DNA from 4 places in the Jeotgalibacillus haloalkalitolerans genome. Region 3 is predicted to be linked to each of the others. Evidence: riboswitches for the same ligand, from Rfam matches in the RefSeq annotation. Region 3 holds a riboswitch; each other region holds the start of a gene.
What was found. A riboswitch is a leader RNA that binds a small molecule or an ion and turns the genes downstream of it on or off. The one in region 3 is predicted to bind S-adenosylmethionine.

Region 1 (4,199 bases), on a different contig from region 3:
CTTCTATCTCATTAATCGCCTCTTTTAACAGCTGCAGATGTCTCGCAATATACTCTTCTCCAAAGGTATTGACCAGGCGCGTGAACATCTTCTCCCCGGAATACTGAAGGAGGGCTGTATTTGTTGCAGTGCTGCCGCTTGCGATCCTTGACTTTTCGATGACTACAGTATCCAGGTCATGATCAGCCAGATAATATGCGCACTGTGCACCCGAGCTGCCACCACCAACAATCAGCACATCACAGGACAGATCTGTTTCCAATAGCGGATAAGCCGGAGCATCTGGAAAGGTGGTCGGCCAGTAATAGGTACCGGTTTGACGTTTCATGTGAATCCTCCCAAAAATAGAATAGATAAGGTTATCATGCCCGGATTTCTGCCGGATATGCTGAGCATCTGCAATAGCGTGGGAAAAATTCAGGAGCTTTTGGCTGAGTTTTATTTAAATATTCGCTTTGTTAAAGTTCATTGTTGTTTCTGCACAGCTGTTGATTGGAGTGAAAGGGGGCGACTCCTGTGGCAGGAAGGGACAGGTGAGACGATCACGGCGAAGCCTGATGGCTCAGCGCCCGGCCACGGAAAGCGTCCCCCTGGAGCGGAAATCAACAGCCAACTTTAACTAAGTGTAAATGTTAATAAAATGTTATAATTAGGATATATATTCATTTTTAAGGATGCTTCCTTGTGAAATCAGCCTCTGGCCAAGCCTCTTTCAAATGCGGCTAAATGATTCAAAGAAGCATTACGCAGCTGAGTAAAAACGAATCTTACATCATTCGGGATGTTAAATGATAAGAACCTGTCGTACATCGCAATATTATCGATTTCCCATTGAACACCTGATGCGAATGCAGCCTTCACACTTTCAGGCGTTGTGATAAAATTTTGGGATTCATCCACTGGTAATGGGACCTGGTATCGCTCGAACAGTGGCAGTAACGCTATGATATGTCTCATTTCAGCCGCCCGGATCTGTACAAACGTTCTGATGTCACCAAAGGTTCCAATGATGTTATTGTATCTTGCCTGCGCCAGATACTCATCCTGAAGGGCATAAGTGAGCATTTGAGGCAGGGATAATGAAGCTGCATTTAATGCCCCGATCGCGCCATAGTTTTCAAATTGTCTATACATATGTGTCACCTTCTTTTTAATGTTAAGTTATTCTATTCGTAGTCGTGAAGCTGGTGTGTAAAATCAGGGTTTCTGAAGAAGAAAGTGACAGTTCGACGCGATGGACATGTACATAAAAAATAGAGGACTCAGTGAATGTTTAGAGTAAGCAATTAAATTTTTTTTTTTGTGAAAAAGCAAAAGTTAAACAGTGCTGATATAAAAGAAATGAAAACGTATTCCTAATTCAGTAAATGTGAGAGTAAATAGCAAAATGTTGAAAAAATTGTTTGACAGCAGGCCGGTTGTCCAATACGATCGTACATATCAAAAAACTTAATAACTTATCCAGAGAGACTGAGGGACAGGCCCTGTGACGTCCAGCAACCATCATGTTATGAGAGGTGCTAATTCCTGCAGAATGTTGTCATTCTGAGAGATAAGAAGCAGATTAAAACCTCTTTCTTATTGGAAGTGGTTTTTTTTGTGTTTATCAGGCTGACATATCAATTAAATTCACACTACATACATAAAAGGAGCGTACATCATGAAAAGACAACCTTTATTTTTATCACTATTTTTACTGACTGGGGCCGTTGCTTTAAGCGGCTGTTCTTCAGATGAAACAACGGCGGCAAACGGCGATGAGGTCATTATCGTCGGGACGCAGAATGATTATCCGCCATTTGCATTTGCAAATGACAACAATGAGCTGACAGGCTATGACGTTGATGTGGTGAAGGCCATCGATGAAAAGCTGGATGGCTATACGTTTGAGTTCACGGCGGTTCCGTGGGACAGTATGTTTCTTTCGCTTGAATCGAATAAAATTCAGGCGGTTGCCGATCAGATAGCCAAAACACCTGAGCGTGAGGAGAAGTATTTATTTACAGATGAATCCTACTTTGCAGCTGAAACGGTGATTGCTGTAAAGGAAGGCAGAGAGGATATTCAGACGATTGAGGACCTTGAAGGGAAGAAGGTGGGTGCGCTTGCGGGTGATTCCTATACATTGCTGCTTGAAGAGTATAACGAGACAGCGGATACTCCGATAGAGTTAACGTACAGTGAAAGCGGAACGCCTGCTGAGGTGTTACAGGACGTGCAGAATGAACGCGTGGATGCTTATGTGAATGACCCGATTATGATGAATAAAGTGCTTGAGAAAAATGAGCTGGGCGTTGAGATCGTCGGGCAGTCTCTTGTGAATGATCAGATGGGCATTGTGCTGAAGCACGGTGAAAAGGGCGAGGAGCTGAAGGCGTTAATTGACCCGATTCTCAAGCAGCTGAAGCAGGACGGAACATTAGCTGAACTGTCACGGAAATGGACAGGCGGAGAATACATTCCTGAATAAGCGTCCGGAGGGTAAGAGAGAATGGAAAATTTACTGGATATCAGCTTTATCATAGAGAGCTATCCCGCGATCCTGTCGCGTCTGCCGATTACGATTGGCATCGCTGTGGGCTCGATGGTGATCAGCCTGATCATCGGGCTTGTGACGGCATTAATTAAAATCTATAAGGTGCCTGTACTGAGCGTGATTACGTCAATCTACGTCTCATTTATCAGGGGAACGCCTCTACTCGTACAGATCTATCTTGTGTTTTACGGGATACCGAAAGTAATTTATTATCTGCAGATTGAATACGGCGTGCTTTTATCAGCAGATGTGAACAGTATATCGCCTGAAGTCTATGCGTTGCTGGCGTTTTCAATTAACCTTGGGGCTTATCTGTCTGAGACGATCCGGTCTGCGATTGAGTCAGTGGACCGCGGTCAGTTTGAAGCGGCAAAAGCAATCGGGATGAGCCCGGTGCAGATGATGACGAAAATCATTTTCCCGCAGGCTTTAACCGTCGCGATCCCGAACCTTGGAAACATGTTCATCAGCACCATCAAGGATACGTCCCTTGTATTCATTATTGGTGTCGTGGACGTGATGGGGCAGGCAAAAATTCTCGGCTCACGCGGGCTGGCGTTTTTTGAGGTGTATATCGCTGTGTCAATTGTCTACTGGATTCTCTGTATCGTTGTAGAGCGGCTGCTGGTCAGACTCGAAAAGCGGGCCCGCAGATATGAAAGAGGGATTGCGTGATGATTAAACTTGAAAATATTCATAAGTATTATGACAGCCAGCATGTGCTGAAGGGGATTGACCTGGACATCCGTGAAGGAGAAGTCGTATCGATTTTAGGACCGAGTGGGTCTGGGAAATCAACGCTGTTAAGATGCATCAACTTTCTTGAGCAGCCAACTACCGGAACCGTTGAGCTTGCTGGTAAAAAAGTAGACGCTGAGTCGGCAGGGAGGTCAGATATCCTGGCTTTAAGAACGGCAACCGGCATGGTTTTTCAGCAGTACAACCTGTTTAAAAACCTGACTGTACTGCAAAACGTAATGGTCGGCTTAACAAGCGTGAAGCAGCTGAAGAAGGAGCAGGCGAAAGAGACAAGTCTTGAGATTCTTGAAAAGGTCGGTCTATCCAACCGGCTCGATCATTATCCGGCGCAGCTCTCCGGTGGTCAGCAGCAGCGGGTCGGCATTGCCCGTGCGATGGCACTTAACCCGAAAGTCCTGTTGTTTGATGAACCAACGTCCTCTCTGGACCCTGAGCTTGTGGACGGTGTGCTGGCAACGATTAAGAGCGTGGCTGAAGAAGGAAAAACGATGCTCATTGTGACGCACGAGCTTCAGTTTGCGCGTGAAATCTCAGACAGGGTGATCTTCATGGAGGACGGGCTGATTGTAGAAGAAGGAACACCTGATCAGCTGTTTAACCATGCGAAAAAGGAAAGAACGAAGCAATTTTTAAAGCGGTCAAAGCGTTCTGAACAGCAGGAAGACAGAAAGGATGATTTGGCGTGAACCCGATTGAAAATATATTGAATGACTATCCCATCATCATTCTTGATGGCGCACTCGCAACTGAGCTTGAGGGCTATGGATGCGACCTGAACGACCAGCTATGGTCAGCAAAAATTCTGCTGGAAAATCCGGAGCTGATTAAAAAGGTTCACCTTGATTATTTTGAGGCAGGCGCTGACTGTGCGATCACTGCCAGCTATCAGGCAACCATTGAAGGG
Region 2 (4,199 bases), on a different contig from region 3:
TATGAAATAGTATAGAAATCAATTCATATGCGGAGGGAAAACACATGAGTTCACCAAAAGAATTACGTTATTCAGAAGAACACGAATGGGTAAAAGTTGAAGACGGTAAAGCACGTATCGGTATCACTGAATTCGCACAGTCAGAACTTGGCGATATCGTATTCGTTGAACTTCCGGAAGTAGGCGATGAACTGCAGGCGGACGAGCCTTTTGGCAGTGTTGAATCTGTTAAAACAGTTTCAGAGCTATACGCACCAGTCAGCGGTAAAGTTGTTGAGGTCAATGAAGACCTTGAAGACAGCCCTGAGTACGTTAACGAATCACCATACGAAAAAGCGTGGATGGTGGTTATTGAACTTTCTGATGAGTCAGAGGTTGACGAACTGATGGACGCTGAAGCATATGACAAAATGACAGACGAAGATTAATTGATGTGCCGTTCACCTGGTTGGGTGGACGGTTTTTTAATTTGAACCGGCTCACTGGGGACGGAGTTAAGTGATTCATTCTTGTAATCACTCTAAAAGTTTTAGTCAACGCCGTCCCTGCTGTGCTCAGTAGTTTGTAAAAGTAAATATTCATACTTGCACAGCTGATGATTGGAGCGGAAGGGGGCGACTCCTGCGGCGGAAAGGGACAGGTGAGACCCTGTAATGCGAAGCATGAAGGGGCTCACCGCCCGGCCGCGGAAAGCGTCCCCCTGAAGCGGAAATCATCAGCCATTGTTTCAACGTAACCCAAAGAGATTTTCCTCATCTCATTTACTTGCAATTATCCACAGTACAGGCGACAATTAAATCAGCAGCATACCATGTAAGAAAGCCGTGCGATCCTTAGGTGAGGGTGTGATGGGAAATGGAGTGCAAAAAGGTTATTATTGTTGAGGGGAAGTCAGATAAGCGCAAGGTACAGCCGATTATCAGAGAACCTGTTGACATTATCTGTACAAACGGCACAATCAGTCTGACAAAGATGGATGAACTGATTGATGAATTGTATGAAAAGGATGTCTATGTGCTAGTCGATGCAGACGATGCAGGTGAAAAGCTGCGTAAACAGTTTAAAAGAGAAATGCCAGAAGCGGATCATCTGTATATCGACAGAGCGTATCGGGAGGTTGCAACTGCCCCTGATCAGCACCTGGCAGTCATTTTAGCCGGTGCAAACATTGATATTTACACTGAGTTTTTAGAAAAAAGGATGAATCTTTAATGATAAAAGAATGGACAATAGAAGATCTGGACAGCCGTCTGCAGGAGAAAAAGCAGTCGGCGATGTATCTGTATACGCCAATGTGCGGCACCTGTAAGCTTGCAGGAAAAATGCTTGAGGTTACAGCCGCTGCGATTAAAGACACTGAAATTGGTAAAGCTGATCTGAATTACGTTGAACCGCTGGCTGAACGCTATCAGATTGAAAGTGTTCCATGCCTGCTGTTATTTAAAGACGGTCAACTGGTACGTAAAATGTATAAGTTTGAGTCGGTTCCAACGATCTTTGAAGCATTTGGAGAGTTATCGCGACAGCCTGTTTAAAAATGAATGTGCAATTTTGAAAAAAATTCGTTGACATTATTTTTAGGATCATGATACGATTTGTCTCGTACTCTTAATGAATCTTAACTAAATACGCAAAACTCTTATCAAGAGCGGCGGAGGGAAGTGCCCTATGAAGCCCGGCAACCGACAGTTTACTGGAAAGGTGCCAAGTCACACAGGTTAAAACCTGGCAGATGAGAGAAAGCCGTTTTAATTTTGGACGCCTTTCTGCTCATCACGCAGAGAGGCGTTTTTTATATAAAAGTGGTCAATTTATGGGGTCACTTTAATGTTCCGCTTTAACGGGATAATAAGTTAATTTACGAAAGTAGGTGATGGTATGATAACCATCTCAGATGTGAAAAAAGTTTTTAAAACAAAAAGCGGTTCACTGACTGCAGTGGACAAAGTGAACCTGAATATTCAGGAAGGCGAGATCTTCGGTGTTATTGGCTACAGTGGTGCCGGTAAAAGTACATTAATCCGTATGCTGAACGGTCTTGAACAGCCTTCAGAAGGTAAAGTTGACATAAATGGCAAGCTGATCTCCTCAATTAAAGGAGGAGACCTCAGGAAAGCACGGCAGAAAATCAGTATGATCTTCCAGCATTTCAATCTTCTCTGGTCAAGAACTGTAAGAGAAAATATTTCATTTCCGCTTGAAATCGCTGGTGTACCGAAGCAGCAGAGATTAAAAAGAGTCGATGAATTAATTGAACTGGTTGGGCTTGAAGGACGGGGGGATGCTTACCCATCACAATTAAGCGGCGGACAAAAGCAGAGAGTCGGCATCGCAAGAGCACTTGCAAATGATCCTGAGGTACTGCTTTGTGATGAAGCAACATCCGCACTTGATCCTCAGACAACTGATTCAATTCTTGAACTGCTGGTTGATATCAATAAACGCCTTGGACTGACTATTGTTCTGATTACACATGAAATGCATGTAATCAGAAAGATCTGTCACCGCGTTGCTGTTATGGAAGGCGGTAAGGTTGTGGAACTTGGCGATGTCCTTGAGGTATTCAAACAGCCGAAGGAAAACATTACAAAACGTTTCGTACAACAGGTAACAGAGCCTGAGGAAACAAAAGATACGATTGAACATCTGCTTAAAGAATATCAGGACGGTAAAGTTGTGAAGCTGACATTTGTAGGTGAATCAGCTGAGCAGCCGGTTGTGACAAATCTGATCCGTTCGTTTGAACTGCAGGTAAATATTCTGCAGGGGAAAATTTCTCAGACGCAAAATGGTGCATACGGCTCACTATTTATTCATTTACACGGAAAGCCGGACGAGCTGGCCCGCGCCATTGAGTTTCTGGAAGCGGCAAGTGTTGGAGTGGAGGTGATCACACATGATTGAGCAGATTTTTCCGAACGTTGACTGGCCGGTCATGTGGGAAGCAACCTATGAAACGATCTATATGACGGTCCTGTCAGTTGTGATCACGTTTGTCTTAGGTTTAGCGCTTGGATTGCTTCTGTTTCTTACTTCAAAGGGAAACCTTTGGGAGAATAAAATTGCCTACGCGATTACAACTGCACTTGTAAATATTTTCAGGTCCATACCATTCATTATCCTGATCGTTCTGCTGATTCCGTTTACAAGATTTCTTCTTGGGACGATCCGGGGAGCAGATGCGGCATTGCCTGCGCTGATTATCGGAGCGGCACCGTTTTATGCAAGGATGGTTGAAATCGCACTCCGTGAAATCGATAAAGGTGTCATAGAGGCAGCAAGATCAATGGGTGCAAAAGTAAGTACAATTATTTTTAAAGTATTATTGCCTGAATCAATGCCGGCTCTTATTTCAGGAATTACTGTTACCGCGATCGCGCTTGTCGGTTATACGGCGATGGCCGGTGTAATTGGAGCAGGCGGACTTGGTAACCTGGCATTCCTTGACGGGTTCCAGCGAAGCAGAGATGACGTCACACTTGCAGCGACGATCATCATCTTAGCCATCGTCTTCATTATTCAATTTTTTGGAGACTTCTTCACCAACAAACTTGATAAACGCTAATTTCGTGATTAGCTTTTTATAATTTGTGCTATTAAATCCATCAATGATTTTGCACAGCTGATGATTGAAGCGTAAGGGGGCGATTCCTGCGGCAGGAAGGGTCAGGCGAAGCCTGCGGGCTCAGCGCCCGACCGCGAAGTCCCCCTGAAGCGGAAATCAGCAGCCACTTTTACAAAGACAAAAAACACATTTAAGGGAGAGAATCACACATGAAAAAATTCGTAGCAGGAACATTCGCAGTAACAAGCATTTTCGCACTAGCCGCTTGCGGTTCAGATAACTCAGAAGAAGGCATTGGTACAAGTGAAGACGGCGAACCGGTTGAACTGAGAGTCGGCGCATCTAACGTACCTCACGCAGAGATCCTTGAGCAGGCACAGCCGCTTCTTGAAGAAGAAGGTGTAGACCTTCAGATCGAGCCATATCAGGACTATATCCTGCCAAACCAGGACCTTGAATCAGGAGAAATTGACGCAAACTACTTCCAGCACGTACCATATCTTGAGTCACAAATTGCAGAGCACGGCTATGACTTTGCAAACGCTGGCGGAATTCACATCGAGCCGATCGGTGTATATTCTCAGGAGCACGAATCACTTGAAGATCTGCCGGAAGGTGCTGAGATTCTAATGAG
Region 3 (4,199 bases):
TCTTCATTGCTTCAACGAGTACGCCGGCACTTTTTTTGTCAGGCAGTCTGAAAGATAGTACGGCGCCCGCTCCAGTCGATTGCCTCTGATGAATATGATATCCTGCGTGAAATGAAAAGCCCGGATAATAGACTTCATCAACAAGCGGGTGGTGATGAAGAAACTGTGCAATTTCTCTTGCTGAATCAGATGACTGCTTTAATCTGACGCTGAGTGTTTTTAACCCGCGCAGCAGTAACCAGCTGTCCTGAACACCAAGAATCGAGCCAAATGAATTCTGAATGAATTTCAGCTGTGCGGCAATTTCCTCGTCTTTTACCGCAGCAAGTCCTGCGACCACATCACTGTGACCGGAAAGGAATTTTGTCGCACTGTGTAACACGACATCCGCTCCAAGATCAAGCGGCTTCTGATAAAGCGGCGTCATGAACGTATTATCCACAAACGTCAGACAGCCGTGTGCTTTTGCCACTTTTGCCACGCCTTCAATATCAGTAATATTGAGCGTCGGATTGGATGGCGTCTCCACGTAGATCACTTTGGTATTCGGCTGAACGTTACGTGCCGTTTCATCAAGATCTGTCATATCGATAAATGAATGATCAATATTAAAGCGTGTTAATACTTCTGTGATCATGCGGTACGTGCCGCCGTAGACATCCTTTGAGACGAGGACGTGGTCACCTGCAGAGAGCAGCATGAACGCAGAAGAGATCGCAGCCATTCCTGATGCAAAAGCAAAGCCTGCGTGCCCGTTTTCCAGATCAGCAATGGTTTCTTCAAGTGCTTCACGTGTCGGGTTCCCTGAGCGGCTGTAATCATATGGACCGAATTCATCAATCGACTGCTGATGATAGGTCGATGAGTAATGCAAGGGCACATTGACAGCCCCTGTCTGTTTATCAATATATGATGGCTGGTGCAGTAATTTCGTATCAAAATGACGTGTCATAAATGATCTCCTCCTTTTCCGGCTGCTTCAAGCGCCTGTTTCAAATCAGTGATTAAATCCTCCGACTGTTCAATGCCAACAGAAAAACGTAAAAGTCTGCTACAGACGCCCTTTGCTTCACGTTCTGCCTCAGGAATATCAGCATGCGTCTGGGTAGCAGGATACGTAATAAAGCTTTCCACTCCACCGAGACTTTCAGCAAATGAGATGACCTTAATTGATCTTAAAAATGCATCGATCCATTCTGAATGCTCAAGCCTGAATGACACCATCCCGCCAATTCCCGGATAGATTACGTCTCTTACCTGCGGCTGCGTTTCAAGAAAGGCTGCTACTGCCGCTGCGTTCTGCTGATGGCGGTCCATTCTAAGGGCCAGTGTCTTCATTCCGCGTATTAACAACCATGAATCCATCGGCGAAAGGACGGCGCCTGCTCCGTTGTGGATCGCAAAAAGCTTTTCACAAATCTGTTCACCCTTCGCTGCAACCAGACCTGCAAGCACATCATTGTGACCACCGAGGTATTTTGTTGCACTGTGAATGACGATATCTGCTCCAAGCTCAATTGGACGCTGCAGGTAAGGCGTTAAAAATGTATTATCAACAATGAGATGAATCTGCTGATCGCGGGCAAAATCTGCTACCTGTCTAATGTCCGTTATTTTCATCAGCGGGTTTGTCGGCGTCTCCACAAAGACTGCCTTCACCCGCTCCGTACAGGCCTGCTGGAGTTCATCAGGATTGTTTGTATCAACATACACAAACTCTATGCCATAATGCTCGCTGTAATGATCAAATAAACGGTATGTGCCACCATACAAATCATCAGAAGCTAAAATGGTGTCTCCCGGTTTGTACATTGACAACACCAATTGAACAGCCGCCATTCCTGAGCTTGTTGCAAACCCCTGGTCCGCGCCCTCAAGTGCTGCAATCCCTTCTTCGAGGATCGCCCTCGTCGGATTTTTCGTTCTCGTATAGTCATAGCCGGTGGACTGTCCAAGTCCTTCGTGTCTGTAGGCCGTTGACAGATAGATTGGCGGATTCACCGTTCCCGTTAATTCTTCACTTCTGTTTCCAAGCTGGGCAAGGATGGTTTCAACTGATGTCATAAAAGCAGCTCCTTCAAAATCGTTCTGTATATACAGGAAAAGACCTTCTGATAAGAGAAGGTCTTAGTAAGCATTCTTCTTATCTTCAGGCTGATCGCCTGCTGGAATTAGCACCGTGCACTGCCGGTTGCTGAGGTTTCTAAGGGCCAGTCCCTCCACCTCTCTGGATAAGTTATGAAATTGTCTGAAAATAATAGTTGTTGTCTAGCCTACATCATATTGAGAGAATGTGCAAGATTTTTCACAGAAAAAAATGAAAATGAGAGGAAATATGTGGCTGGAATAAAGGTGGAGCGGGAAGAGCGATGTGACTGCAAATTTCAGGTATGTGAACTGAAATTACATACCCCTGGCCAAATGTGACCCCAATTTCCCGGAATCTGACCCTGGATTCTAAGTAACTGACCTGAAATTTCTAAAATGTGACCCGAAACCCGAGCAGCCCCTTTGAAAAGGAAAAACATCATAAAAACCGCACGCTGGTGTCAGGCAGCGTGCGGTTAAGGGAGGGGGCGTCGCTTTCTTCGGCGCCTTCTTTGTAAAAAGCCGGTGCGAAACGACTGTTTACAGGCTTATATAGTAAGTGCGACGTTTTATTTTTAATTGAGAATGAATCTCATTATTATTGTATACACAATTCAAATCTTTGTCCAGTCTTTAATCAATCTTTTTTTCACCATGGACATTTAAAAACTTTTCAAGGATCGGCTGAAAGCGGTTATGACTTTGCTCCACGTAGCCCGGATCCGCTCTTGGTCCTTCCATATCAACTGTTTTATCACGCTTTTCGATTTCCTGATCATCGTGATCAATCAGATTCTGAATGCCTTCCACCGTCATTTCAGGATGGAATTGAAATGCCAGAATGTGGTCTGTGTAAAAGCCCTGGACTGGTGTTATTTCGGATTTCCCTACCGGCTTAGTACCTTTGGGCAAATCATAAATATCACTGTGCCAGTGAAACATCGGGATGGTGAGCTGATCCACATCAAAGTCTTCAAGAAAAGAGGTATGCCAATTCAATTCTGCCCAGCCCATTTCATATTTTGGAAGACTCGAAACTTCTGTGCCAAGAATATGGGCAATCAATTGGGAGCCAAGGCAAATGCCTATGATTTTCCGCTTTTCATTGATTGCTTTTTCAATGTAATCCACTTCCTTTTGCATCCAGGCAGTTTCAGGCAGCTCCTGTACACTGTTCGGTCCACCTAAAATGACCAGCACATCCTGATCCTTCAGTACAGGGTAATCATCCGGTTTTTTCGCGTCTATATAATGGAGCTCGCAGCCCCAGGCTTTTGACCATTCTTCCAGATACCCCGCGTTGTCATACCAGACGTGCTGCAGACAAATAAACCTCATGACACATTCCTCTTTCCCATGACCTCAGTCATTAATTATTCGATGAACTTGCTGATGCTGCTGCACCTGCTGAGATCGCAGCAAGGACAGCCGCCTGCTGTGCCTGCAGGATCGACTCGATTGTTGATGCAAGTCCCACATCAAGCACGTTATTTTCCTCGACTTTTTTCTGAAGCACAAATCTCACAGCTGTCATAAAGCAAAGATCTTTATGCCATTTAAAGCTTTTAATGGCAACCAGCTGCTCATATGTTTCTTTCACTTCATTTAACAGCGCTGAGGGCGTCCCGGCAAGTGCCAGTACGCCGACAATCGGCAGATGATTACCGCGCAGCTTAATTTTGTTCGTCTTCAGGTCATCCAGCCAGGTAACTGTATTTTGTACGAGCAGCTGTCTGTTATCCTGTCGCCCGTATGTAAGAATCTGTGATAAGAACTGGCGGTTATTCCCCTTAGCCAGAACGATATGGAGCTGATCATAGTAATAAGCCATATCGTCGAGCAGTTCCTCCTCTTCCCCTTCTTCTTCTGCAAGCAGCACAGATAACGGATAATCTTCATGTGACGTTAAGAAGAAGTGCTGCTTTTTCATACCGCTGTACATACTTTTAGCGCGCTTCACGTGCTCATCCATTTCCTCTTCTGAACCTGTGTCGAGTGAAACGTAGAGGGCATACGCTGCAATGTAGGCATGCGGACTTCTTGAAAAACCTGCTTCGATCAACTTTTCATAGACAAGCATCATGTCATCAAATGATTTTTTCGGTTCATCA
Region 4 (4,199 bases), on a different contig from region 3:
ATGGTCGAAATTAAGGCAACGCCAAAAATTATCGGCAAAACAATCGCTGCACTGAATGTCAGAAACCGATTTGGCTGTAACATTGTCGGAATTTACAGAAGGCACGATATGCTTGTATCACCTAGCGGGGATGACCGGATTGAAAAAGACGATGTTCTGATTGTCATTGGTGAGAATAGAAAGCTTCACCGTTTTGAAAAACAGGGTGTATAACAAAAAGGTCCGTCATCTCTTAACTAAGAGGTGCCGGACCTTTTAAATCTGTCGTCTGAAATTGCTTCAGCCTTCAGCAGCCCGTTTGCACATGGCTTCAGGAGCTGTTTAAGAGAGTCTTTATTTTCTTCCGGATTCAGCCACTGATTGAACCTGTCTTTCTCAAGTATAACGGGCATTCTGTTATGAATATCAGCCATCAGATCATTTGGTTCAGTTGTTAAGATTGTACAGCTTCTGATGATCTCGTCCCCATTCCGCCATGACTCCCATAAGCCTGCAAATGTGATCGGTTCTCCGTCAAGCCTCTTAATCTCAAAAGGCTGTTTTTCTTTCCCTGACTTTTTCCATTCATAAAACGAGCTTGCCGGTATAAGACAGCGCTTTGACCCAAAGGCTTTCCTGAAGCTTGGCTTTTCTGCTACTGTTTCAGACCGCGCATTAAACGTTTTGTAACCAATCTTTTCATCTTTTGCAAATGGCGGAATCAGCCCCCACCTGAATGAAGCTGGATAACGGGTGCCATTTAACTGAACGACAGCTGCAGCCTGCTGACTCGGTGCAAGGTTTTCGTTAGGTGTATAAAGAAAATCATCTCGCATTTCGAATTGATAATATTGCTGCAGATTATACATCGCTTCTACCAGCGAAAATCTTCCGCACATTATACATCTCTCCTTTAAATGAATTCTAACAAAATATTGCGAAGATAGAGAAGATTTAAACTTATTTCCTTTTAAAGGTAATTAGTTGATTTGTTTCGATTTACGAATCATACTGAACCCAGACATACATATTCAGGAGGGTTTTCCATATGAAGAAATTTTGGTTAGTATCTGCAATGGCAGCTGCACTTATGCTGGCAGCCTGCTCAGACGAATCATCAGAGTCAGCAGAAACAGAAGAAGAAACAGCAACAGAAGAAGCGGCAGAAGAGACAGAGGATACTTCAGCAGAGGAGTCTGAAAGCGAAGAAAGCGCTGAACCTGAACTGTATCTCGTTGGGGACGAAGTGACAGCGGGTGACATCACGCTAACAGTTACTGACACAGGCGTAGCAGAACAGATCGATGACACAAACCGTATGTTTGAAATTAACATGACAGTGACCAATAACGGTGAAGAAGAAGTATCATTATCATCAGAAGACTTTACACTGACAGATCTTTCAGACGAAGAGAAAACGGCATACGGCGATCCATCAGAATGGACAATCGCAGCAGGAGAAACAGCTGAAGGCTCACTGCAATACGAATCAGCATCAACAACTGCATTCAAACTCTTAGGCACAATCGGTGAAGAAGAAGTTGAATGGAGACTGCCGGGAATTACATCTTTAGATTAAGTTGTTTTTAAATATGTAGAGTAAAAATATAGAATTTTTAATGAAATATTAGTGTAGCGGAGCGGAAGGCGGCGACTCCGGGACGAATAGAGGGAAGCTGAGACCCCGGAAGCCGCAGGCTGAGGAGGCTCAGCAACCTCCGTCCGGAAAGCGTCCGCCTGAAGCGCAGCGAAACGATTCAAGAGTCTGAGGCCTGGTCCCGGGCTCTTTTTTTAAGAGAATGAACCAGATCACATTTAAATACACTTTAATCACCGCTCCTATTGACACAACAGCCCTCTTTCTTGTAAAGTTGTCATAATTAATTGAATAGCGTGGATTCTTATCAAGAGAGGCGTAGGGACAAGGCCCGTTGAAACCTCAGCAACCTTCACATCAGTGAAAAGGTGCTAAATCCATCCTGCAAATAGGCAGGGAAGATAAGAAGCTTAGTTGTCTAAAGCCTTCTTATCTATGATGAAAGAGGGCTTTTTTGTATATACACGTTATTAAGCAGGAAGGGTGACGAAATGAATTTACTTGAAGAAATGAAAAAACGGATACTGATTGGTGATGGCGCAATGGGAACCCTCCTGTATTCATATGGTTCTGACCAGTGCTTTGAAGAATTAAATCTTTCACATGCAACACATATACAGCAGATTCATCAGGCTTATATAGATGCAGGAGCAGATGTCATTCAGACAAATACTTATGGAGCAAATTATCATAAGCTTGAGCGATACGGTCTCGAGGAAAAAGTAAAAGAAATTAATACTGCAGCTGTTAAAAACGCGAAGGCTGCGGCAAAAGAAGATACGTTTATTCTCGGTACAATCGGCGGGATCAGAAGCTTCCGTCCACAGTCCATTGATCTGAATGAAATTAAGCGGACATTCCGGGAACAGCTTTACTGTTTACTGTTAGAGGGAGTAGACGGTTTACTGTTTGAAACGTATTACGATTTTGAGGAACTGGCAGCAGTCATTGAAATTGCCAGAAAAGAAACGGATCTGCCAATTATCGCGCATATTTCGGTTCAGGAGCCGGATGTCATGCAAAATGGTAAGCCGGTCGCTGAAGCACTGCTTGAGCTTGAACAGCTTGGAGCGGATGTAGTCGGGCTGAATTGCAGGCAGGGACCATTCCATATGATTAAGTCACTTGAGCAGGTGCCGCTGCCGGAAAAGGCGTATCTGTCCTGTTATCCAAATGCCAGTCTTCCATCTTACTCAGAAGGTTCTCTTCAGTACAGCAACAATGCCGATTATTTTGGAGAGGTGGCGCCTGCATTCAGAGAACAGGGCGTGAGACTGCTTGGTGGGTGCTGCGGAACGACACCTGATCATATCAGAGCATTCAGTCGGGCTTTGAAAGGTCTTGAACCAATTACTGAAAAAAGAGTAGAGAAAGCTGAAAAAATCGTGGTGCGCTCAAGACAGAAGGATCTGCCTGAGCCGCTCACAGACATTGTCAGAGACCGCAAGTCAGTCATTGTTGAACTGGACCCTCCTAAAAAGCTGTATACAGATACCTTTATTGAAGGCGCGAAAGCACTAGGCGCAGCAGGAGCGGATGCCGTTACACTTGCTGATAATTCCCTGGCAAGCCCGCGCGTTTCCAATGAATCACTCGGTTATTTGATTAAGCAGCAGGGTGTGCGTCCGCTCGTTCATTTAACGTGCAGAGACCGTAACCTGATCGGCCTCCAAAGTCACCTGATGGGACTTCATACACTTGGACTTCACGATATACTTGCTGTCACAGGTGATCCGACAAAGGTTGGGGATTTCCCTGGTGCGGCTTCAGTTTACGACGTATCATCGTTTGAACTGATCGAAATGATTCAACAGCTGAATAACGGGATGTCCATGTCAGGGAAAGACCTCGGAGAAAAAGCATCCTTTACCATTGGCGCCGCTTTTAACCCGAATGTCAGAAGTGTGGAAAGAGCGGTACAGCGTCTTGAGAAAAAAATCTCAGCCGGCGCTGATTACTTTATGAGTCAGCCTGTATTTTCAGAGGAAAAGCTGATTCAGACAGCTGAAGCAGTAAAAGATCTTGGCAAACCTGTATATATTGGTCTGATGCCGCTGACAAGCAGTAAAAATGCAGATTTTCTGCATAATGAAGTACCGGGTATCAAATTGACTGAGCAGGTAAGAGACCGCATGGCTGCAGTGTCAGGAGATCGTGAAAAGTCATATCAGGAAGGGCTTGCGATTACAAAGTCTCTAATTGATACAGCGCTTGATCTGTTTAATGGCATCTACCTGATTACACCATTTATGCGCTATGAAATGACAGCAGAACTAACACGCTATGCCAATGAGCAGGCGGCAAAGCGAGGAGGAAACCAACGTGCGCACATTATTCAATGAACAGCTTGAGAAAAGAATCCTGATTATGGACGGTGCGATGGGCACGATGCTACAGGATGCGAACCTGACAGCAGAAGATTTCGGTGGGGAAGACCTTGAAGGGTGTAACGAAAACCTGAACCGTACACGTCCGGATTTATTAGAAAAAATCCATGACGCCTACTTTGAAGCAGGTGCAGATATCGTGGAAACTAATACATTTGGCAGTATGAGCGTGGTGCTGGAAGAGTATGATATCGCTTCTGATGCGTATAAACTGTCTCGTCTTGGCGCTGAAATTG

Region 1: another riboswitch for S-adenosylmethionine. It lies ahead of UFB30_RS00415 (transporter substrate-binding domain-containing protein); the one in region 3 lies ahead of UFB30_RS13545 (methionine biosynthesis PLP-dependent protein).
Region 2: another riboswitch for S-adenosylmethionine. It lies ahead of UFB30_RS15195 (methionine ABC transporter ATP-binding protein); the one in region 3 lies ahead of UFB30_RS13545 (methionine biosynthesis PLP-dependent protein).
Region 4: another riboswitch for S-adenosylmethionine. It lies ahead of UFB30_RS14380 (bifunctional homocysteine S-methyltransferase/methylenetetrahydrofolate reductase); the one in region 3 lies ahead of UFB30_RS13545 (methionine biosynthesis PLP-dependent protein).

Annotation. Positions count from the first base shown of each region.
Region 1 covers NZ_JAXQNN010000001.1:82,470-86,668, forward strand. Annotated here, with positions in the region: gene UFB30_RS00405 (NAD(P)/FAD-dependent oxidoreductase) at 1-328, opposite strand, end outside; partial or broken gene UFB30_RS00410 (ferritin family protein) at 691-1,128, opposite strand; SAM riboswitch class I at 1,455-1,559, shown strand; gene UFB30_RS00415 (transporter substrate-binding domain-containing protein) at 1,661-2,470, shown strand; gene UFB30_RS00420 (amino acid ABC transporter permease) at 2,492-3,211, shown strand; gene UFB30_RS00425 (amino acid ABC transporter ATP-binding protein) at 3,211-3,981, shown strand; gene mmuM (homocysteine S-methyltransferase) at 3,978-4,199, shown strand, end outside.
Region 2 covers NZ_JAXQNN010000007.1:79,139-83,337, forward strand. Annotated here, with positions in the region: gene gcvH (glycine cleavage system protein GcvH) at 45-428, shown strand; gene UFB30_RS15185 (toprim domain-containing protein) at 856-1,212, shown strand; gene UFB30_RS15190 (thioredoxin family protein) at 1,212-1,535, shown strand; SAM riboswitch class I at 1,637-1,739, shown strand; gene UFB30_RS15195 (methionine ABC transporter ATP-binding protein) at 1,879-2,904, shown strand; gene UFB30_RS15200 (methionine ABC transporter permease) at 2,897-3,565, shown strand; gene UFB30_RS15205 (MetQ/NlpA family ABC transporter substrate-binding protein) at 3,775-4,199, shown strand, end outside.
Region 3 covers NZ_JAXQNN010000005.1:114,017-118,215, forward strand. Annotated here, with positions in the region: gene metC (cystathionine beta-lyase) at 1-952, opposite strand, end outside; gene UFB30_RS13545 (methionine biosynthesis PLP-dependent protein) at 949-2,064, opposite strand; SAM riboswitch class I at 2,141-2,238, opposite strand; gene UFB30_RS13550 (type 1 glutamine amidotransferase) at 2,722-3,426, opposite strand; gene UFB30_RS13555 (DUF4003 family protein) at 3,458-4,199, opposite strand, start outside.
Region 4 covers NZ_JAXQNN010000006.1:72,629-76,827, reverse strand. Annotated here, with positions in the region: gene UFB30_RS14395 (potassium channel family protein) at 1-213, shown strand, start outside; gene UFB30_RS14390 (SOS response-associated peptidase) at 237-878, opposite strand; gene UFB30_RS14385 (DUF4352 domain-containing protein) at 1,028-1,558, shown strand; SAM riboswitch class I at 1,878-1,984, shown strand; gene UFB30_RS14380 (bifunctional homocysteine S-methyltransferase/methylenetetrahydrofolate reductase) at 2,068-3,918, shown strand; gene metH (methionine synthase) at 3,866-4,199, shown strand, end outside.